3 regions of the Sedimentibacter sp. MB31-C6 genome follow, and region 2 is predicted to be linked to each of the others. Evidence: riboswitches for the same ligand, from Rfam matches in the RefSeq annotation. Region 2 holds a riboswitch; each other region holds the start of a gene.

Region 1 (8,206 bases), 1.4 Mb from region 2:
ACTACAGCACTAATTGAAAATTCAATTAAAGCAGTTAAAAATGGAAATAAAATTGCTGACGGAACATCTGAGATTATGAAAATAATAGTTGAAGAAATGCATACTTCTTCTGAATTAATTGATAAAATTACGGATGCATCTAATGAACAAGCTACTTCTATAATGGAGATCACACAAGGTGTCGAACAAGTATCAGCTGTTGTTCAAACAAATTCTGCTACAGCGGAAGAAAGTGCAGCTGCCAGTGAAGAATTAAGCGGACAGGCAATTGTTTTAAAAGAATTAGTTGATAAATTTAAGTTAAAAAGTATAGAAGAAAAGGAATATGCAATATAAAGTTATAAAAATAAATAAAAAAAGGTAAACTTTTATTTGTTTCATACGATAAATATATTGAGAATATAAGATAGGGGATAATCAATGAAAATCCAAAATATAAATAAATATATTAACTTTAAAGGTAATTCCAAACCTGTAAAAAGTGATGATTTCACAAAAAACAATAAATATGATGTAATAGAAATAAAACATAAAACAAAGCATAATTATAATATTTCTAAAAAAGAACTAGATAATATAAAAAAAGATATTACAACTCAAATCAATAAAGAAGCTAGCACCGATAAGATAGCTAAAATTAAAAATAGAATTGATAACAATAACTATAAAATAGACGTTGATGAAATCGTCAGAAGACTTTTAGATAATTAATTAAAGTGGGGTACAATAATGGAACAAATGGATGCTTTATATAGAATACTCCAAGAATGTATTGAATTATATGAAAATTTTCTGGAGTTGGAATATGAAAAATATGATGTAGTAATAAAAAATGATATCGAAAAACTTGATGAAATAGTAGCTAAAGAGCAAGTATTTTATATGAAAATGAGAGGCGTTGAACAAAAAAGAGAGAAATTAATTGTAAATATGAATATGAAAGAAAAAACTCTCAAAGAAATTATATTGTTGTCTGAAGAAGATAAAAAACATATAATGACAAGTTTATACGATAAATTAACTAAACTTATAACAGATGTAAAAAAAATAAATGGTTTATGCAAAACACTTATTGAAGTAAGACTTCACAGAATTGACAAAGTAATGAGTGAAATGGGTGAAAATAATAATACCTATACTAATAGAGAAGCAAAAAATAGTAAATATAAGAGCCGTTTAATTTCTAAAAAAATATAATTAGGAGATTAATATGTTAAGATCAACATTTTTAGGGTACAAAACAGCAACTAGCGCATTAACTGTGAATCAAAATATGTTGGATATTGTTGGACAAAATATTTCAAATGTTAATACAAAGGGATATACAAGACAAAGACTGGATATATCTTCTGTATCTTTTAGTACTAAAAATTTAAAATTTGGTATTGATGGTGTAGTTATAGGACAAGGAGTAGGAGCAGATGGTGTAAGTCAATACAGAGACTCTTTCCTTGATTTAAGATATAGGATGCAAGCTGCTAATGCAGGAGGCGAAAGTGCCCAGTTAGAGGCGTTAAGTGATTTAGAAACTGTTTTTGATGAAGTAGCTATGGAAGGTCTTGATGCTCAATTTTCTGATTTATTAGAACAGTTACATTCTTTAACTTCTAGTACATCAGACCCTGTTATGGAAGGCGTTGTAAGAACATCTGCTAAAATGTTAACTCAAATGTTCAATGATTATTCAAAACAAATAAATACAATTAGAAATCAACAACTTACATATTTAGAAGATGGTGCGATAGTAAAAGTAAATCAACTTATGGATAATATTGCAGATTTAAATAAGCAGATAAAAGAAGATAATATAAGCGGAAATCCGGCATTAGAACTTAATGATGAAAGAAATATGCTAATAGATGAATTATCCTCTTATATAGACATTGAAGTAGATTTAACTCAAGTTCCTATTGGTGGAGGCAGAACTGTAGATGAATTGTCTATAAAGTTAAGAGATAAAAGTCCAGAAGTTGTGTTGATAGATGATGATGAATTCATTCAATTAGATGTAATAGAAAATGGAAAAGATATTGATATATATATAAGTCAAAATTTTGACAAATCAGTTAATGATCCGAGTGATTCAAGTAATTATTTAACAGAAATATTGGATAATGGACAACTTAATGGATATATTAATTTTTTAAATGGTAAAGGTGACTTTGCAGATTTAACTGAGAATGATAATAAAGGAGTACAATATTATAGCAACATGTTAGATACTTTGGCCAATAAATTTGCAGAAGAAATGAATGCAGCAAATTATGATACTATAAATAGCGAAGATAAACCATTGTTTGATTCAAGAGACGGTACTTCTCAAATTACAGCAGGCAACATAGCAATACATAAAGATTGGGCTGATGCAACAGAATCATATATTACAAATACAAATATAGACATAGAGGGAGATACTACTGGAGGAACAGATAATATACTTAAAATGATATCATTGTTTGAAAAGAAATATGATTTTAATGTAAATCAAATTGATTCATCAATAGATAAGCCATTGTTTAAAGGAACATTTCAAGAGTTTCTTACATTTTCAACAACAAGATTGAATTTACAAGTAAATGACGTTGAAACATCATATGACATATATAATGAATCTCAGTTTCAATTAGATTATGCAAGAAGTAGTATGTCTTCTGTAGATTTAAATGAAGAAGGGGTAAATTTATTGAACTATAGTAAATCATATAATGCTGCAGCGAGGCTTATGACAACATTAGATGAAATGTTAGATACACTTATTAATAGAATGGCTGTATAGGAGGGGGAAATATGAGAATTACAACAAGTATGATGTCAAATAAATATATCAAAAATTTAAATAAGTCTGCTAATGAAATGAATTATTTAAATGAACAAGTTACAACAGGTAGAAAATTCATGAAGGGTTCCGAAGATCCTGTATCTGCAATAAAAGCATATAAACTTAGAAGAGAGTACAGGTCAACAGAAATGTACGATACAAATATAAGTGATGTAGATTCTTTTCTTACATCAGCAGAAACTAATCTTATGGAAATAAGCAATAATCTAGAAACAGTATATACATCATATTTAAAGGGTGTTAATGGAACAATGAAACTAGAAGATAGGGAAATAATAGGTAAAGAATTAGAAAACCTACAAAATTCTATATTAACATCGTTAAATGCCAAATTCGAAGATAGATATGTGTTTGGTGGAACAAGTAAAGATGAGATACCATTTACATTAGTCAATGGAGAATTACATTTTAAAGGCATTAATGTAAATACAACTGATTCAGATGAATTAGATCAGCTTAAGTTATTATCAGAAGAAGTAATTAATATTGATTTAGGGTTAGGAATGACTTTTAATGGTAATGATTTAAATGAAGATACTGTGTTTGATATGTCTATGTCTGGGATTAAATTTATGGGTTATGGTAGCTATACAGACGGTGATGGAAATGAAATTCCTAATAATTTATATTCACTTATAGGAAAAATAAAAGAAGAATTGGAAAGTCCTGATTTTTCCATGGAAAAAATAAGTCCATATATCAAAGAATATGAAACACAGAAAAAAGAAGTATTAGTAAATGTTACGGATATTGGTGCTAAAACAAATTATTTAGATTTTTTAAAATTAAGAAATGAAGACAATCAATTTAACTTAAATGAAAAAATTCTAGATGTTGAATATGTAGATAAGGCAGAAGCTATAGTCGACTTTAAAATGCAAGAATACTCATATAATGCAGCTTTGTCAATGGGAAACAAAATACTTCAAAATAGTTTTATTGATTTTATGCGTTAATTATAAAATTAAAAAGGAGTGATATATATGATGGAACCACTTTTGGAGATAAAAACCATCCCTATGTCAATGGAATTAAAAGTTAATAATGCGCGTGTAGAAATGGTTAATGCAAATGCAAATGTAGAGGTTACACGTAATAAAGGCGGCTTACAAATGCGTGTTAAGCCTACTAAATTAAATATAGATACTGTTGAAGCAAGGTATTCTGCTGGAATAAAGAGTGCAATGAGATCAGTAGAGGATTATGCTGAAAAAGGGATTCAAGCAGCATATAAAGCAACAGCAAATTATGCTGAAGAAGGAAACTTAATGCTTAATATTGACCTTATGGGTAACCCCATACCAGAAATTGCATTAAGAAAATTTTATAGTGATGTTAATTTTAATCTAGGATTTAGTCCCAAAGTGGGACCTGATATATCTTGGGAACCATATGAATTATCAGTTAAGTACAATATGGATGAATTAAATTTTGATTGGAATATTAATAGGCCTCAAATAGAATTCATTCCTGGTAGTATAGAATTTATAATTAATGAATACCCAAGGGTAGAAATTAATTATGTAGGAACCCCAATATTTGTTCCTCCAAGCGCTGATCCAACATACAAACCAATCGATGAAAAAATTTAAGGTGAATTTATGATAATTAAAACAAGAGACTATGGAGAAATAAAAGCAGAAGAAAAAGATATAATTAGATTTACAAAAGGTATGTATGGTTTTGAAGATTATACTGATTATTTAATATTAAAAGATAATCCTGAAGATGATATTATGTATCTTCAATCTATTGACAATAAGGAATTATCTTTTGTATTAGTAGACCCATATTATGTTTTTAATACATATAAACCAATTTTGAATGAAGAAGATTTAAGTGAATTAAAAGTTAACTTAGAAATAGAATTAAAGTTTTTGGTTATTGCAATAATAAGAGATGAAATTCAAAACTCAGTAATCAATTTAAAAAGCCCAATAGCCATTAATCCTGAATTAAAAATAGCAAAGCAAGTAATACTTCAAAATACCTATCCTCTAAGGTGTCCTTTATTTAGCACTGAGGAGGATATATAATGCTAGTTATAAAAAGAAAAGAATCAGAGTCAATACTTATAGGAGATGATATAGAAATAATTATTTCTGAAATATCTTCAGATAAGGTTAAAATATGTATAAATGCACCTAAGGAAATTAATATTACTAGAAAAGAACTTGCTGAAACCTGTGAATTTAATATAACAGCTTCAGAAAAAACTAATTTAGAAGTTGTTAACAGTATAAAAAATAAATTAAAGAACAAAAAATAATTTGTATAAATACATCCTGACACATATTTATACAAATTATTTTTTGTTAAAAATTTAATTATGTCAGTAAACAATAAAGGAAAATTGCAATTTTTTTCATAGCAAATTTATAAATTAGGAATATATATACATATCAACTCTTAATGCAATAATAAATATTAAAAATTAATGTCATTTAATGTCGAAAAAGCTTGCATTTTTGTTGTTATTAATATATAATGTGTATAATTAATTAAGTTAATATTTGAAATAATAGAATAATATTCAAAAAAAGGTAAATTTATCGAAAGGTAAAGACACAAAGCTATAGGGCCTAAAGATAATTCTAGAAAAATCTATGGTAGCCAGTTGCTCGAATAATGTAAATATCAATTTGCATTGGTATATTTTGATATGCCTTCGATTTTAAGCTGGCTCCATAGTATAATATTTAATATAATACTATGGTTTTTTTTGCAAAATACTTGTTTCAGGGGGTGTAACATGATTATCGAAAAAAACATTAATTTTGCTATGCTAAATAAAAGTATAGATGGATTATGGTTAAGACAGCAAATCTCAATGGAAAATATTGCTAATTATTCCACACCGGGATATAAAAGCAAATATGTAGATTTCGAAAGCCAGTTAAAAAACAAATTAACAAACATTTCTGAAAAAGATAAATCTTCCACCATAAAAGAAAAGATCCAATCTAGCAACATTATTATAGGGGAAAATGACGAACAATCACTTCGCCTAGATGGAAATAATGTTGATTTAGAGAAGGAAAATTTACAACTTGCAAAAACACAACTTCAGTATATGTATACAGTAACTGAAATCAATTCTTATTTTTCAAAACTTTCATCTGTAATTTCAGAAGGAAAAAAATAATAGGGGGTAACTATGTCTTTTTTGCAATCTTTAAATATTAGCGGGTCAGGACTTACTGCACAAAAATTTAGGATGGATATAATAGCAGAGAACATTGCTAATATTGATACAACGAGAACTGAAGCAGGAGGACCTTATAGAAGAAAAATGATAGTTCTTTCGTCTACAGGTTCAAATAACTTTAAAAATATGCTAATTAATAACTTAGATGAACATAAAGTTGGTGGAGTTGAAGTTTCTGATATAGTAGAAGATCAAAGTGAGTTTAAACTTGTCTACAATCCAGAGCATCCTGATGCAGATGAAAATGGATATGTAAATATGCCTAATGTAGATTCTTTAAAGGAAACAGTAGATATGATGGAAGCGTATAGAGCGTATCAGGCTAATGTAACAGCACTAAATACAATGAAGCAAATGGCTTCAAAAGCTTTAGAAATTGGGAGGTAATAATGTTTATAGAACCTATACAACTAATAAATGGAATAAATGACATAAAGAAACATGATAGTACAAATAATAATACTAATGAACTATCATTTAAGTCGATTTTCAGTGAAGCATTGAACGATTACGTAGAAGCAGAGAATAAAGTTGACGAAGATATATATAATTTATCTGTTGGAAATAGCGATGATTTACATAATTTAATGATAAATACTCAAAAGGCACAATTGTCTTTAGATTTAGTATTACAGTTAAGAAATAAAGCATTAGATGCATACAATGAAATAATGAGGGTAAATGTTTAATGTGAACAAGTCAGTGAAAATCACATACATAATGTAGGAGCTATGTAAATGATAGAACAATTGAAAAATATAGGTAAAAATATAACTGAATTTTGGAGTAAACTTAGTAAGAAAAACAGAAACCTTATAATAGGTGGTGTAACAGGTCTTATAGTTATGGCACTAATACTAGCATTCATATTAAATAATAAAGAATATGTAGTATTATTTAAAAACATCGATCAAGAGGAATCCGTTGAGGTCTTGCAACAGCTCCAAGAAAATAAAATTGATTATAAATATAATAATGATGGTTCGATATTGATTCCTGAAGAACAGGAAAGTATATTAAGAATGCAACTTGCCCAAAGTGGTCACCCAAGAACTGGTTCAAACTATGATGTGTTTACTCAAAACATTGACTTTATGACTACAGACTACGAAAAAAGGCAATACGAAGTTTTTCAATTACAAGAAAGGCTTCAAGATTCTATAAAAACTATTAATGGAGTTAAAGAAGTAATAGTTACAATCAATCTACCAGAAGATAAAAGTTTTGCTTGGGAAACTGATAGAAGTGAATCTTCAGCATCAGTAAAGTTAAACCTAGTAAATGGAAAATCTCTAACAAACTCACAAACTGATGGAATTATCCAACTTGTGTGTAAAAGTGTAGAAGGATTGAAAGAAGAAAATGTTGCAATTATTGATACTGATGGAAATAGCTTAAAAGTTAATGATGAAGTTTTACAAACTAATAAGATTAAGTTAAAGCTAGAAATCGAAAAGGAATTTGAAAAAGAAATTGAAAAAAGTGCTTTTGAATTATTATCAACCATGTATGGTCCTGAAAATGTGCAAGTTTCAGCAAAATGCACAATTAATTTTGATAAAAAAATAAGTGAAATATTGCAGTATTTACCAGATGAAGAAACTAAGTTGGGAGTACCAAGCGATACCCAAAATGAAAGAGAAATTGCTGGTCCTGGTGAAGTTGTAGAAGGAATACCAGGGGCTGAAACAAATGCAGAAGTACCTACATATCCTGGAGTTACTATTGAAGGTGATGATATTTATTTCAAAGACTCCAATACTATTAACTATTTAGTAAGTCAATTAAAAGAACAAATAGAGTATAACCCAGGAAATATAGATGAATTAACTGTTGCTGTAGCAATTAATAAAGCTAGTATGAGTGATGATGAGACAGACGAAGTAAGACAATTAGTTGCATTTTCTTCAGGGGTAGAAGCTGAAAAAATAGCATTACATAATATGAAGTTTTATGATCCAGATTCACCTACTGTACCTGTAGCAGTAACTGACCCTTCAGAAGCTAACATGATGAGTAAAATACTCATATATGGCGGTATAGCTTTAGCATTAGTGGCAATATTAATTTTCATAATAAGTGTAATTATAAGAAAGAAAAGAAAGAAAAAAGCAAATGAGAATGTTGTGGCAAATCAAACAGAAAATTTCTCATGGGAC
Region 2 (8,206 bases):
CCAACTGATGCCGCTATCCACATCCACAAAACCGCACCTGGTCCACCAACTGCAATAGCAGAAGCAACACCACCAATATTACCCATACCGATAGATCCGCCAACTGCTGTACTAATGGCTTGTATAGGTGTTAGTACACCTTTTACATTTCCTTCTTCTTTTTTCTTTTCAAACAATGAACCAAAGGTTATTTTCCACATATGTTTAAAAAATTTAAATTGAAAAAAGTTTGATTTTACTGTAAAAAATAAACCTGTACCCATAACAATTACGAATAATGGTACACCCCATAAAAAGTCAACTAATGCAGAAGCTAATTTAACTAACATAATATTTATACCTCCTAGAATTTTATCTAACTATGTCTATTTATAACTAATTATTTAACCTTCTGTAATTCACACCTCCCTTTTATCTCTCATATATAATTTATTAAATTAATTCATTTAATGAATTTATAATTAATCTAAAACATCTTTTATAACTCTAAAGATATTTTTATAAGCTACTTTCTCTATATCATTTTCTAAATAACCCCTTCTTCTCATTGCATTAATTATATTTTGTGTTTGTGATACATCTTCAAGACCTATGACACTTTCATCTTCTCCAGGTGGTGAATTTAAATAATTCATAAAATCAAATCCAAAGCAAATATGGTCTATACCAATTAATTTTTGCAAATAATCTATATGGTCTATAAGACCATCTAAATTCTTTTTAGCTTTATCTTTAGATACAAATTCATCATAGCTATTCATTCCAATGACACCATTCCGATTAGCTATAACTTTACATTGTTCATCTGTTAAATTTCTTACAGTATCACATAATCTTCTTACATTAGAGTGAGATGCAATAATAGGTCCAGTTGTATTGTCAACAATATCCCAAAACGTTTTTTCATTGGCATGAGAAACATCAATTATCATACCTAACTTTTCCATCCTTTTAACAACTTCAATACCTTTTTCTGTTAAGCCTCTATTTTTATTTCCTCTTGAACCTGTTGCATAAATATTTTCTTCATTCCATGTAAGCATAGCATGTCTTGCTCCCATCAAATATAGGACATCTAGATAATCCACACTTTCCTCCATGAAATTCATTCCTTCTATGCCCATCATAATAGGCATTTTTTTATCTTTTAATGATTTTTCTATATCATCATAATTTCTGATTAATCTCATAATATCTGTGTTATTATTTAATTCTTTTGCCATATTTCTAATTACGTCTTTGCTTCTTTCAACAGGATAAGCCGTAAAGGGTGGATCAACCCAAATTACAAATATTCCTCCAATTACTTCGCCATCTTGAAATGCTTTTAAATATCTTGTTTTAAAGACATCCTTTTCCCCTATTCGATTTTTTCTCAAAATATCTATCCATAGGTCACTATGTGAATCAAATACTATCATTTTATAAGCCTCATTTCTTCATTATGTTTTTTAAATGTTTCACTACTCTTAATTAAGCAATTTTTATGCCAATAAAAAAAGACTTGAAATCAACTTCAAATCTGATTTTAGAAAATAAAAATTATTTTTTTAGTTCGGATTTCCGAATTTCACGTCATTTTTTCGAACATTTTAATTAAGTCTATTTGAATGTTTAAAACTCATCAATGCAATATCTCTCATTGCACTTTCAGCTTTTTTAACATCAACATTATCTGCACTCATACACAGAATAAAAGGGTTCATAGAATATACAATACCCGCATCGTGAATACACTCATCATCTTCACCTACTTGATGTGCAATAATAGTATTAAGACCAAAATAGTAAGGAATTATAAAGTTTCGTTGTTGCAATTTGAGAACCTCAATAATTTCATTACTAGCTTTTCGGCTGATTATTTGCTGGTTATATAGCCTATCGAAAATATCTCCAATCTCATGTATTGAAGTGTAATTTTCAACCCCTTTAGACATAGCATCATAAGAATAAAGCAATCTATTAACACGTGATATAACAAATCCTAATTCATCTAAAGTCATATTTATAGAATCAATACCTAATAAATTAACTAAAATGTTAAATGCTGAATTGTCACCAATCGAAATCATTAATTTGTATAAATCTTCAATTGTTAATTCAGTTCCTTCATGCATATGCATAACTGCCCCAATAGATGGCATTTTATCAGTATTTTTTAAAATATAAATATCATCTTTCTTAAATTTTCCTTGTTCAAGTTGATTAAAAACTTCTAGCAAAACATGAACTTTGGCTAATCCGGCAGAAATAAATTTCTCACTATTTCCTTCGATACAAGTTCTACCGCTTTTAAGGTCTTTATAATATATACCGATATTACCTTGTATATTTCCTATTCTATCTTTAATTTGTTTTGATAACATAATTTCCTCCTAGAATTCAAGATCATATTTTTTCATTTTTTCAAAAAGTGTAGTTCTGCCAATTCCAAGTTTTTCTGCTGTCTTTATTTTATTTTTATATAATCGTAGAGAATCATATATAATTTGTTTTTCATAACTATCAACTCTCTGTTTTAAACTTGTAGTATGTATGTCTTGTGTAAATTCATTTTCAATCATCATAATATGTCTGTTTTGAATTACTCTACCTTCACATAAAATAGCAGCACACTCTAAAATATTTTCAAGTTCTCTAACATTACCAGGCCAATGGTAACATGAAAATCTTTGAAGAACTTCATCGCTTATGAGTAAAGACTCAATCTCAAGATTCTTGCAAATTTTTGGCAATAAACTTTTACACAAAAGAGAGATATCATCCCCTCTCTCTCTAAGAGGTGGTATTGTTATTGAAAAAACATTTAATCTATAATAAAGATCTTTTCTTAGAAGATTAGTTTCAACAAGTTCCTTTAAGTCCTTATTTGTTGCAGCTACAATCCTAAAATCAGCATAAATTTTCGATTGCCCTCCTACTCTATAATAAGTCTTACTTTGTAAAACTTCCAAAAGTCTACTTTGTGACTCCATAGGCAACTCTGCAATTTCATCTAAAAAAACAGTGCCTTTATTAGCTATTTCAAAATAACCCTTTTTACCACCTTTTTTAGCACCAGTAAATGCACCTTCTTCATAACCAAACAGTTCGCTTTCAATTAATTCTTTAGGAATAGCTGCGCAATTAACATGAATAAAGGGATTATTCTTCCTTTTACTCTTATTATGTATCTCCTTTGCAAAAAGTGTCTTTCCTGTTCCACTTTCACCCAATAACATAATCGTAACATTTGTTCTAGCAGCTCTGTCTAATAATTGTTCCACCAATCTAATTTCAGGACTGTTCCCTATAATATTTATATAATTTAAACATGGGGTTTGGGTATTCATCGCTTCAAACTTCTCAAGTGATTTTAAAACATTCCCATATGAATCAATTTCATTTATACACATCTTTTTAGTAAAAATACTAATTGATATAACCTTTTTCTCGTCAACTAGTAATGTTTTTTTCACTAAATATATACTCTCACCTTTATATGTAAATATCATTTGAGATTCTTTAGAATTAAAAAATTCTTTTAAGTTATTAATTAAGTCGTTATTAAAAATTTGTTCAACATCTAAACCAATGATAATGTCCTTTTTGTAATTAATAAACTCATTAAAACTACCTAAATAAAAATATTCCAGTAAGTCTTCTTTAAATTTAATATTAGGATTAATAAAGAATTTAATTTGATTAGAATTCAAAGCAATAACTTGATTATCCCATTTACTCAATTCAATATTATAATTGGTATCATCAATTTGCAAAAACACTGATTCGTCAGTAGTAGCAATAGAAATCTCTTGTCCATTAAAAACTGTTTTTAAAGATTCATTTGAGAAATTATCTTTATAAATAGCTTGTATGGATGAATCTTTATAAGCTCCTACAATAATAAATCGTTCTTTCATAGATTCACTATAATCAATATTTAAATTATGAATAAATTCTTTTGTGTAGATTTCTTTATTTTTTGAATAGTGGTTTTCTACAATTATAATTACATCCGAAATTTGAAATCTATCACTTTTATATCCTAAGTAGAATTGATATTCAGGCTTAACTAAATCAAGAGCAGCAATACTAATTTCTCTAATTTTCAAATCACTATCAATAATTAAATCTATATTTGCATTTTTCATAAAATCTCCAAACTAATTAATCTATTTATCAAGTTTACAACATTGATATGAAATATCACGAATCATTTGTTCAAATTCTGGTACATCAGTATAATTCGACACGAACACTATTACAAAAGGTTCTTCTGAATACACAATACCTACATCATTTGTAATACCATCGTCTTCACCTGTTTTATGAGCTACTTTAATGGATTCTGGTAATTTACCTGGAATTTTATGATTAATTTGCTGTTCCAACAATATTTCTTCTATCTCTTTGGAAACATTCTCATTGACAAAAGTTTTATTGTATATCTGTTCTAACAAATAACCTAATTCTCTTGGTACAATCACATTTTCTTTTCCCTCTTTTTGAGCACTTTCATCAAATAAAAGTCGATTAATTTTAGTATCTAATAACCCAATTTCATCAAATCCTTTGTTTAATTTTTCAATATTAAAATGTTTAATTAGAACATTAGTCGCAGTATTATCACTTAATGCAATCATAAGTTTGCATAACGTTCTCACATCTACATTAGGCTCGTCAGTAAATAAGTTTAATGCACCGCAACTTGGCATTTTATCACTATTTTTTACAGTTAATATTTCAGATAGGTTAACATTTTCCAATGCAGATTCACGAAATATCTCAGCCAAAATTGGAAGCTTTATTACACTAGCAGCCAAAAATGTATCATTTTCATTATAACATATTTCTTCGCCAGTAATGAGATTTTTATAATAAAAACCAATTTTACCTTTTGCAGTATTCAATTTTTCTAATATCCTAGTTTTCATAGTTTTCCTCCAATTATAATTTTTACCTTTAAATCATGTTGTACCGGTTGTCTCGGTTGTCCCGGGACGCATGCAATGCGTCCCCTACGTTTGTGTTGTATTTCCAATACGTATTCCAATGCGTCCCAATATCACGACCATTTTCATTTTCAATGTAGGGTATGCATTGTATGCATACCGCCACGGGTCGTGTTATATTGATTTAATCGTGTTGATTTGGTTTGTCCCGGGACGCATGCAATGCGTCCCCTACGTTTGTGTTGTATTTCCAATACGTATTCCAATGCGTCCCATTATTCGTCACAACAATATGTTAATTTCGTTTTCAATACGCAACGTAATGTGTTCCAATATTCATGCCAATATCACGTTAACTTTCATTTTCAATGTAGGGTATGCATTGTATGCATACCGCGGCGGGATGTGTTATGTGTTAAATTAATGAAATTAGATTATTTCTTGCTTTTATTAAAAAATCTAATGGTAGAAGTTTTTTATCTTCTTCGAATGGATAGGTTTCCATTGAAAAACTTTTACATTTTGTTTCTTTAATTATATTTATTATTTTCTGCCAATTAACATGACCTGTACCTGGAATCCAATGTCTATCGCATAGACCATCATTATCTGAAAGGTGGACGCATAACAATATATCTTTCCATTTGTCTAATATATCACCATTGCTTTGTCCATTTACGAAATCATGGGATGAATCATAACAAAACCCTATATAATTAGACTTAAATTCATTTAATATAAAATCAGTATAATGAAACATTTGAGTGTTTTCAAATGCTACCTTAATTTTAATATCTTCTGCAACTTTTACTATATTTTCAAATGATTTATATCCCGCTGTATAGTTTAATTCAATATTATTTCCCTGTGTGTTATGCATAACAACTGTATCTACACCAGAATTTTTACATTCATATAACCATTTAATAATTTTATTTGTATGTATTTCTCTTTTGTTTTCATCTTCATTCCAAAGCAAATTTATATCATCAAAAGGTAAATGTACATTATCTAATTTTAAATCATATGAATAAACTATATTTCTTAACTTTTTTCTATTTATATATGTAGGATAAGTTTCATCTTCCCACCATAACATTACATAGTCATAACCTGCTTCTTTTATTAATTTAATTCTTTCTTCAAAGGGTAATATATATCCAAACCAATGAAAAATTCCTGTTTCATTCATTGAATGCTCCTTAATATGTCAAGATTATTATTTCAATTATAGCTGTACTATGTAATTATAACAAGTCAAAATTATAATTTTTTCAGAAAGAAAGAACTACCTTGCTTTTAGCAAGATAGCTCCAAATTAAAAATACATAGTATTAGGAGAACAATTCCATGAAATCGATTGCAAATTAGGAATTAAAAAAACTCTGATTGTATGCCAAACAGAGCTAATACACTTATTATTATGTATTCGCAATTTTGGCGACCCGGCTACCATGGTTTATAAAACCTTAAGGCCCGTGGCTTTGCGTCCTCGACTTTCATCGAGTTTGCCTTTATCAATATGCTAGTTTATTCCAATTCAATTGTATTCCTTTATGAAGCATTTGTCAATACTATTTATAACATTTTATTAATTTTTTTACATTTAAAGTAATTTAATCCCATTATCTCTATCTGTTTACTTTAACGAAATACTTTGAAACTAATTTTTCTGGTTTTATAGGCCTACTGAAATAATATCCCTGCATAATGTCACAATTAATACTATTTAAAATATCAACTTGTTCTTTTGTTTCAACGCCTTCTGCTATTACTTCTAAACCTAACTTATGAACTAAATCTATTATACCTTCTACTATTATTCTATTTTTATTATATTTTATATTATTAATAAATGATTTATCAATTTTTATATAATTAAATGTTTTAGAGTAATTTATGAGATATTTATACGTATTATATCCTGTTCCATAATCATCTAATGATACTTTGATTCCATAATCTTTTATTTCATTAATCTTACTAAATACATTTTGTTCATCTTCTATAATTGTTCTCTCTGTTAATTCAAATTCTAAACACGAAGGTTCTAAATCATATAACTTAATATATTTTTTTGTAAATTTTAAAATTGAGTCATCATTTAAATCTCTTGATGAAAGGTTAATTGAAACATTTGTTTCTATACCTTTTTCTTTCCATACATTCAGTTGGTATATAGCATGTTTTATTACCCATTTTGTAACTTCATTAATAAAGCCTGCTTCTTCTGCTATATTAATTAATTGAGCAATAGATAAATTATTTTTTGAGTTATCATTCCATCTTAAAAGAGCTTCTACTCCTTCTATTTGATTTATCATATTAATTTTAGGCTGATATACTAAAGTAAATTCATCGTTTTGCAAAGCATCATAAAGTGTAACTAGTGTATTATAGTATTTTTCGCTTTCTATAGCTAAATTGTTATCATAAATTATTATTTCTCTTTGAGTAATATTTGCCTGTTCTAAAGCTCTATCCAATTTATATAGAATATCTTTCACACTATCACTATATGGTGGGAAAGATACTATACCCCCCTTTATAATAATTGATATTGGAAGATTATTTATATAAATTGGTGTTTTAGTTTTAGCAGCAAATTCCTTAGCTAATGAATAGGCCATATCAGAATTTATATCAGGTATGACTATTACAAATTTACTTGTATCTATTGAATAGATACTACCTGTAGGAAAAAAGTCTACTACCTTGTCCATTAATGCAGAAAAAGTATATTGACCCGTTTCAAAATCAACATATCTATTTATCATTTCCAAGTTTTCAAGTTTAAATATAATTATAGAAAAATTATTTTGATTTCTTGAATTAATAATTTGATTTATGTCATGTTTGAATTTATTAACATTTGGATATCCAGTATTTATATCTTCATAAGCTTTTTTTCTTTCTATATCATTTATACTTTTAATATGTTCAACTAGAAAACCAACAACTAAAACTATTGCTACAAACATAAATATTCGCAAAATCCAAGCACCAGCAGGCTGCGTTAATCCATTTAAAGGCATAAAGGGTCCAACTGTTAATCCTGATATAATAGAAAAAAATATGCCTCCCTTAGTACCAAATATAAACACAGCTAATAAAATAGGAATATAAAATAACTGTATTAAAGAACTCATTAATCCATCAGTTAAATATATAATTCCTCCAATTATAAAGATGCAAAATAATATTATGATACTCCATACTAAGTTAAATATAAAGTTATGATTTCTTGAACTTGTTAGATATTTCAATTGTTC
Region 3 (8,206 bases), 1.5 Mb from region 2:
GGTGCTCTTACTTTGAATGTGTATGTTGTATTCTCTTCTGGATATACCGATGGCAATTCCGGCTTAGATATAATTTTATAACCAGATGGAATTTCTGGCCTAATATCTTCTGTTATTGAAGTACTCGTTGCTCCAGTATAATCCATTTTATATATTTGGTTTCCATTAGTATCTACAACTTCTACAGTTATTGTAACTTCGCCTAAAATTTTAGTGTAGTAGAAATCAATTACATTATTGTCTTCACCTAATTCTAGTGATTTGCTAGTAGGAGCTACCTTCACGTAACCCTCTACATCAATTGCACTTTCGGTTACTTTAGTACCATAAATTCCTGATTTAGTTACTGAATCAGCTACCGGTAAATTAGTTCCAAATTCTAAATAATTAACATTGTAACTTACTGCGTTGGCTGTATTGATAACCACAAAGCCTTCATAAAAATCTCCAGATATGTCAGTTCTATATCCATTCATATCCAATTCAGCTATTGTGTAATCAGAGTAATCATTTTCTCTGAAATCCCACCAATATTCGCCACCTTCATATAAAGGTAATTTGAAAGAATCGGTCCAATTATTATCTTCATTTAGTGTTAAGGTGTAATCAGTTGCTTCTCCATCGGAATCTAATAATACTATTGATACCTCGTCTCCTACAGGGCCATCCCATACTTTACTTACAGGTACATCTATAACCTCTATATTATATAATTGGAATCCGTCATATCCATAACCATAATTATTATTTACGAATTCATAAGTATAGTTATCTGGAACATCTTCTTCAATCGTATAATTTGAGTAATCAATAAATTCGTTATTAGAATCATACATCGGTACTATAAACGAGCCAAACCAATATCCATACTCATCAAGGCTTACAACTGCAGTAGAAACTCTTTCTTCATCTTCATTTAACAGATAAACAGTTATGCTTTCCGGTCTTGATGATGATGGAACTGTAGATAGTGACTTCAATTGTGGTAATTGAGTTTCGCCATCATACCATTGCTTCCATATGTTAAGTTCAACGGTTGCACCACTATCTTTTACAAAGTTGGCTGTATACACTAAATCTTCTGTTATTGTTGTTGCAAATGGCGTCGGTGTCCATCCGTCAAACTTATATCCAGAATCTGCTTCATATGTCGGTAATGTTGTTACTGCTGTGTTCCATGCAGTTCCATCTAATATATCTTCATATAATGTTGTTCCACTTATACTTCCATTTGCTCCTGCTTTAAATTCTACTGTATGCCATTGGTCTTCATCTTTTACAAAGTTGGCTGTATACACTAAGTCTTCTGTTATTGTTGTTGCAAATGGCGTCGGTGTCCATCCGTCAAACTTATATCCAGAATCTGCTTCATATGTCGGTAATGTTGTTACTGCTGTGTTCCATGCAGTTCCATCTAATATATCTTCATATAATGTTGTTCCACTTATACTTCCATTTGCTCCTGCTTTAAATTCTACTGTATGCCATTGGTCTTCATCTTTTACAAAGTTGGCTGTATACACTAAATCTTCTGTTATTGTTGTTGCAAATGGCGTCGGTGTCCATCCGTCAAACTTATATCCAGAATCTGCTTCATATGTCGGTAATGTTGTTACTGCCGTGTTCCATGCAGTTCCATCTAATATATCTTCATATAATGTTGTTCCACTTATACTTCCATTTGCTCCTGCTTTAAATTCTACTGTATGCCATTGGTCTTCATCTTTTACAAAGTTGGCTGTATACACTAAATCTTCTGTTATTGTTGTTGCAAATGGCGTCGGTGTCCATCCATCAAACTTATATCCAGAATCTGCTTCATATGTCGGTAATGTTGTTACTGCTGTGTTCCATGCAGTTCCATCTAATATATCTTCATATAATGTTGTTCCACTTATACTTCCATTTGCTCCTGCTTTAAATTCTACTGTATGCCATTGGTCTTCATCTTTTACAAAGTTGGCTGTATACACTAAGTCTTCTGTTATTGTTGTTGCAAATGGCGTCGGTGTCCATCCGTCAAACTTATATCCAGAATCTGCTTCATATGTCGGTAATGTTGTTACTGCTGTGTTCCATGCAGTTCCATCTAATATATCTTCATATAATGTTGTTCCACTTATACTTCCATTTGCTCCTGCTTCAAATGTTACTGTATTCCATTGGTCTTCATCTTTTACAAAGTTGGCTGTATACACTAAATCTTCTGTTATTGTTGTTGCAAATGGCGTCGGTGTCCATCCGTCAAACTTATATCCAGAATCTGCTTCATATGTCGGTAATGTTGTTACTGCTGTGTTCCATGCAGTTCCATCTAATATATCTTCATATAATGTTGTTCCACTTATACTTCCATTTGCTCCTGCTTCAAATGTTACTGTATTCCATTTACTTGTATCTTTTGCATTTTTTACAATAATTGACATACTATTATTATCTACAGAAACATTACTTGGATTACCAAGAAGCGTAATTCCATCTGGCCTTAGCTGTACATTAAATTGATCATTATTTACATAGCCTGCTGGCACAATAATCTCTTTAATTATGTAAGCACTACTATTTGATGTGTCAATAGTAAAAGAAAATTCATTTTTCCCAACACCTTCATTTGCTGGACCTTCAGCTACTCTTGCTGTTCCAGAACCTTGTTTATCAACTGCAAAGCTTGCACCCTCTAATGGATTCCCATTTTCGTCTACTTTTACAATTTTTCCATTAACTATAGGATTAGGTACATAAACTTTTGGTAAAATCGGAATATCCACATCATTGTATTCTGTACCTTCTGCATCTGTAAAAGTAATTTTAGCTGATTCATTAGTATTTAAGTCTGGTTCTTCTTCTGTTGCTGATTCTGAACTATAAACGCCTTCTTTAAGTTGGATCTTAAAACGAACTTCTACACCGGGTTGTGAAATTTCATTAAAATGTAGTTGTATTTCATCATTGCTACCAGCTAAACTGTTATAATATATAGGTTGTGAAGAGTCATGAGTTATATTCACCCATTCGTTATTGTTATTATCCACTGATACTGCATTACGATATTGAACTGCATCAGAATTCCCTATATTAAGTTTAAAGTTGTCACCTTCTACAACATCTGTTAAAGTAACATCAGTAGCAAAATTTAATATTTCACCAGCTATACCGTCAAATACTTCTTCTAACTCAGTTGGATTTATAGACGCTTCAATTAAATTATCAGATTCACTTACAAATGTTGGAAGCAGAGTATTTAGGATAAATGAATTGTCTATTCCGAGATACCATTCATCTTCTGACCAAATTGGCCAAATAATCCAGTTCTTTCTATACTCTAGCTCCTTATTCCAAGTTTTTTCTATATATTTTCCATTTACATAATCAACATCTGATTGAGGTATTTCACCACCTAGTACAAATGTATCACCACTTCCTACATTTGGATTCCAATATACACAATACATTGGAAGATCAGGATAGCTATTTTTTATATTTCGCGCCTGCACACTTGCATTTTTACTATAAGCATAATCTACTTCATCTCCAGATGGAGCAGGAGCACCATCAGTAAATAATACTAATGCTCTTTTTGCATCTGGGTTATTTAAGTTTGATTTATCTAGTAAATTTTTAGCTTTTTTGAAAGCTTCACCAGTATTAGTATCGCCTCTAGCGCCCATATCATCAACTGCATCATATAAAGTACCTTCATCACTACTGAACTCAGTAATAGTATAACCATTGCTACCATCAGAAAATGTTAAAATAGCTATACGGTTATCCAAATTGTTATCTAAAATTTTACTTATAAAATTTTTAGCAGCTGTTTTCAAAGTACCTAGACGATTACTTCCACTCATACTTCCAGATCTATCTAGCATTAAGACAACATCTAAAGGCGTTGGTTCTACAATAGTGTCCGTTCCTTTTATATCAAACTGAATCCAAAAATCATTATCTAAGGTATCTTCCATTTTGTATGCTGTCTTATCAACAAAAACACTTCCTCCTACATCAATTGGATTATTATTACTTACTGCCAATGCCACACTACTCGGTATAATTGACATCACCATCATCAAGGCTATTACAAAACATATGACTTTTTGGTAAATTTTTGTTTTATTCATATGGTTTCCTCCTTTCTCTAAAATTTTTGTATCATTTTTATGTGTTTTCTTTTGTTTTATCAAATTATTAACTATCATAAAAATGTAATACACCCCCTTTCTTTTGCCGTTAATTAATTTTTAATTTATATAGAACAACTATCTGTGTTTAGGATTGGATAGTTGGAGCTATTAGGGTAAGTCTTTGTGGTCACGGTACGCATGCAATGCGTCCCCTACATGTGGTCGTCCTAATTCGCATGCAATGCGTCCCCTACATGTTGTGGCGTATAATGTCGTTAGTCGGATTTTTGGAATAAAAAAGCTGCAAAAATATTTTTTATTTTTGCAGCCGAACTGTCATAGTATTTTGGATACTTTAGACTTCATAGCTTTGCGTCCCTAGTTTTCACTAGGTTTGCCAGTATTTACTTATATTATTATATAACTATTATATTTTATGCAATAAATTCCTTTTCTTCCATTAATTTAATAAATATTCGCGCAATTGTTGGGTCAAATTGAGTTCCTGATTTATCTGCTATTTCTTTTAAAGCTTCTAAATTAGTCATTCTGTTTTTATATGGTCTATCGTTTACCATAGCATCATAGGCGTCTGCAATTGCAAAGATTCTAACTACTAGTGGAATTTCTTCTTTTTTGAGAAGCCCAGGGTACCCCTTTCCATCCCATCTTTCGTGATGAATTAAAATAAGTTCATCTATTACCAAAGGCTCTCTAAATTCTTTAACAATATAATAACCAATTTCACTGTGACGTTTAATGTCTTTCCACTCATCTAAATTCAAAGTACCTTCTTTTTGCAATATATGTTTTGGTATCCCAATTTTACCAATATCATGAAAGTCACATAACATTTGCAATTCTTCTTTATCTTCTTCAGAAAGATTTAATTCATTAGCCATCATTAAGCTATATTCTTTAAGTCTTTTATAATGAGCTTTAGTTTCAAAAGTAATTTTTTCTAAATTATTTTTAAGAAAGTTTATTAATGCTAGTTTTGATTCTTTACTTTCCTTAAGTTTATTGAAATACATTCTTTCTTCAGCTAATTTAACTTTATCCTGAATGTCTTCTAACTCTGAAGTTTTAGTTGCAACTCCAAAACTAATACTTATTTTAATGAAATCCAGAGGATTTTTTTCACAGTCAGTTTTTATTCTATCAATAATTGAAAGGGCAATTGATTCTGATGTTTTTGGCAAAATAATTAAATATTCATCTCCACCAACTCTACTGATTATATCTTCTTTTCTAAAAGAATTTCTCATAATTTCAGCTGCTTTTGTTAACGCTTTATCACCCATAAAGTGTCCAAATGCATCGTTTATCAACTTCAAACCATTTATATCGCCCATAATAATACTTAATGGTAATTGGCGATTTGTATCTAACCTTGAAAGTTCTTCTTCATAAAATGCTTTATTATATAGTCCCGTTAGTTTATCCCTATAATATATTCTTTCTATGTCTTGATATTCATAAATGTTACTTTGATTTTTTTCCTTTATAATTTTATTTACTATACCTTTTTTTATTTTTGTAATATCGTTATAAAATATAATCATGATTTCTTCATCTTCACTAAATATACTTATTAGATACCAACGGTCTAGCCCTTCTATGAACATTTCAAACTTACTGTTAGTTTTCGGTATCATATTGAAATATAATTCTTTAAAACCTAGTTTATTTACATTATTAACTACAATATTAGAAATTCTTTCTCCTATAATTGATTTTGCAATCATGTTTGTTGCTTTTTGGAAATTACCACTTAAGTAAATCAACACATAATCAATAATATTTCCTTCATTATTGTAAATTGCTTTTAATTTTAGATAAAAATCATTTACTGATGGGTATTCCATTTCGACACTCCTGTATTGATAAACATTTTTTTACTTTACTTATTATTCCATATTATACAATGTAGTAATTACATTTCCATTTAATAGTGATTACATTATAATTTCTTTTTAATTACATTATGATTACATGGATATATTATGTAAATGTTAGGGTTGGGTTTGGGGTCGCGGTACGCATGGAATGCGTCCCCTACGTAATGAAGTTGTGTTTTATGACAATATTTGTTTGAATTTAATGGATATATCATAAGGCTTGTATATAATACTTTCATTTAAATGGTTTTTAATTCTATTTTCTATTTTATTGATACCATCACTTTTTATATTATGAAGCATAATTAATACTTGCTTTTCGTTCCAAAAAGTAAATACATCACCTTTCCTTAGAGAATTCATTAATAAATCTTTCATAATATTTGACCATTTATTTAAATCTCTTGCTTCGTAATATTTTCCTTCACCCTTTAATGTTATAATACTAAGAAAGTCATTTTCATTATTTCTTATGGATTTTCTTTTCTGTATATTATATAAAAATTTAAAATGTTCAATATCACAATACATTGCACCATCTTTTGTATCATCTTCTAAGTTATTTCTAGCATTTAATATATCAATTTCTTCGTTTTCTTCATTTGAATTATTATTCTTTATTTTACCTAAAAAATCAGTTACCTTTTTTGAAGGTTTCGTTCCCATTTCTCTTTCAAATAAAGAAACCGTATATTTATAGTGATCTAAGGCACTTTTTGTTTGACCAATTTTTTTTAATGATTTCATTAAACTTATATGTATATCCTCTTCATATGGCTCGATAACTAAAGCCTCTTCACATAATAAAATAATTTTTTCATAATCTTTTTTATCATTAAGGATTTCAATAAGTTTATATAAGGTTTTTATAAATAATCTATGATAATAGTTTCTAGCAGGTACAATCCATGCTTCGTAAGTATTTTCTGATAAATATAAACCTTTGTAAAGCTTTATTGCCTCTTCATATAATTCAATTGCCTTTTCAAAATTAATTAATGATTCATAATTTCCTTGATTTATAAGATTTTCAAATTCATCTACATCAATTATTACACTTTTGCCAATTTCTAGGCAATAGTATCCATTAATAAACTTAATATTAATATATTTATCTTCTTTATCTTTTGGTTGAAGTGCTTTTATAATCTTCCTTAGTCTAAAAATTTGGGTACGAAGTACATTTTTAGGATTATCTGATTCACTATCTGACCATAAATTATCAATAATAGTTTCTGGCAGTAATTTCTTATTTCTATAAGTTATAAAATACTGAAACAACTTTGTTAACCTATATGTTCTAGTAGATTCATTAAAAAGGGTTTTTTCATTATCCCTAATGTCAAATCCTCCTAGTGTATTAATAAAGATTTTCATTACAACGCGCCCCTTTGTTTATCTTTTCTTGTATTACATTTATATAGTATTTTATTCCATCTTTGGTAATTTAATTATATCTTTTTCTTATATAAAATTCAATAAAAAATATGAATTTCTAGTTTATTCTATATATTTAGTTCTTTTTCAATTCTTTTCTCTATACTGAACTGTTACATATACTTGATTTTGCAAAAAAAAGAGAGTAGCTTATTTGATATAAAGCTACTCTCTATTGATGACAATGAAATCCTTCGTATTTCGCTCAGAACAACATTATACATGATCTTTTTCTAAAATCCTAATCTTGAGTCTTTTTATAGAGTCTTGATTAAATAGTAACTGCATTCAATGAAACTTTATGTGTCACCAAATGGGTTTATCTTCGAATTTTAAATATTATCAATCTACTTTTACACAGTTATCTTTTAAGTTTGCTAAAAATGCTTTTTCTACTGTATCATATACTTTATATACCTTTTCTTTGCTTTCGAATTTTGGTATATATAGTTTTGTATCAATTTTTTCTACAATTTCATTACTTACATTAGCATTCAATTGCTTTGCTATTTCTTCGAACATTTGAAGATTTGACATACCAGTCATTGGTTTTATAGCTTCAACTACATCTTGCACAGTACCATCTGCACTAATTATTGTCCCTTTGCTTTCCGCAAGACTGCAAAGTGGCAATACATATTCTGCTGTAGCTGTTGTATCATTTTCCATTATATCAAATGTAGCAAAGAATTTAAGATTATTAATAGATTCTTTTAATTCTGGGTCGTTTCCTAAAATATCTTCACC

Evidence for each region. Region 2 has a riboswitch for cyclic di-GMP ahead of U8307_RS10825 (sugar phosphate isomerase/epimerase family protein). Riboswitches for the same ligand answer to the same signal wherever they lie in the genome.
Region 1: another riboswitch for cyclic di-GMP. It lies ahead of flgB (flagellar basal body rod protein FlgB); the one in region 2 lies ahead of U8307_RS10825 (sugar phosphate isomerase/epimerase family protein).
Region 3: another riboswitch for cyclic di-GMP. It lies ahead of U8307_RS03810 (S-layer homology domain-containing protein); the one in region 2 lies ahead of U8307_RS10825 (sugar phosphate isomerase/epimerase family protein).

What each region holds. Positions count from the first base shown of each region.
Region 1 is NZ_CP142396.1:854,649-862,854, reverse strand. Features, by position in the region: gene U8307_RS04225 (methyl-accepting chemotaxis protein) at 1-336, shown strand, start outside; gene U8307_RS04220 (flagellar biosynthesis anti-sigma factor FlgM) at 421-711, shown strand; gene U8307_RS04215 (flagellar protein FlgN) at 730-1,197, shown strand; gene flgK (flagellar hook-associated protein FlgK) at 1,211-2,776, shown strand; gene U8307_RS04205 (flagellin N-terminal helical domain-containing protein) at 2,788-3,795, shown strand; gene U8307_RS04200 (DUF6470 family protein) at 3,823-4,431, shown strand; gene fliW (flagellar assembly protein FliW) at 4,441-4,875, shown strand; gene U8307_RS04190 (carbon storage regulator) at 4,875-5,108, shown strand; cyclic di-GMP riboswitch class I at 5,372-5,464, shown strand; gene flgB (flagellar basal body rod protein FlgB) at 5,592-5,984, shown strand; gene flgC (flagellar basal body rod protein FlgC) at 5,997-6,434, shown strand; gene fliE (flagellar hook-basal body complex protein FliE) at 6,437-6,736, shown strand; gene fliF (flagellar basal-body MS-ring/collar protein FliF) at 6,785-8,206, shown strand, end outside.
Region 2 is NZ_CP142396.1:2,285,393-2,293,598, reverse strand. Features, by position in the region: gene U8307_RS10850 (alanine/glycine:cation symporter family protein) at 1-329, opposite strand, end outside; gene U8307_RS10845 (dipeptidase) at 462-1,421, opposite strand; gene U8307_RS10840 (serine hydrolase) at 1,593-2,366, opposite strand; gene U8307_RS10835 (sigma-54 interaction domain-containing protein) at 2,376-4,133, opposite strand; gene U8307_RS10830 (serine hydrolase) at 4,155-4,916, opposite strand; gene U8307_RS10825 (sugar phosphate isomerase/epimerase family protein) at 5,350-6,126, opposite strand; cyclic di-GMP riboswitch class I at 6,371-6,457, opposite strand; gene U8307_RS10820 (bifunctional diguanylate cyclase/phosphodiesterase) at 6,566-8,206, opposite strand, start outside.
Region 3 is NZ_CP142396.1:776,294-784,499, forward strand. Features, by position in the region: gene U8307_RS03810 (S-layer homology domain-containing protein) at 1-4,118, opposite strand, end outside; cyclic di-GMP riboswitch class I at 4,442-4,530, opposite strand; gene U8307_RS03815 (HD-GYP domain-containing protein) at 4,556-5,989, opposite strand; gene U8307_RS03820 (BTAD domain-containing putative transcriptional regulator) at 6,200-7,399, opposite strand; gene U8307_RS03825 (FAD-dependent oxidoreductase) at 7,802-8,206, opposite strand, start outside.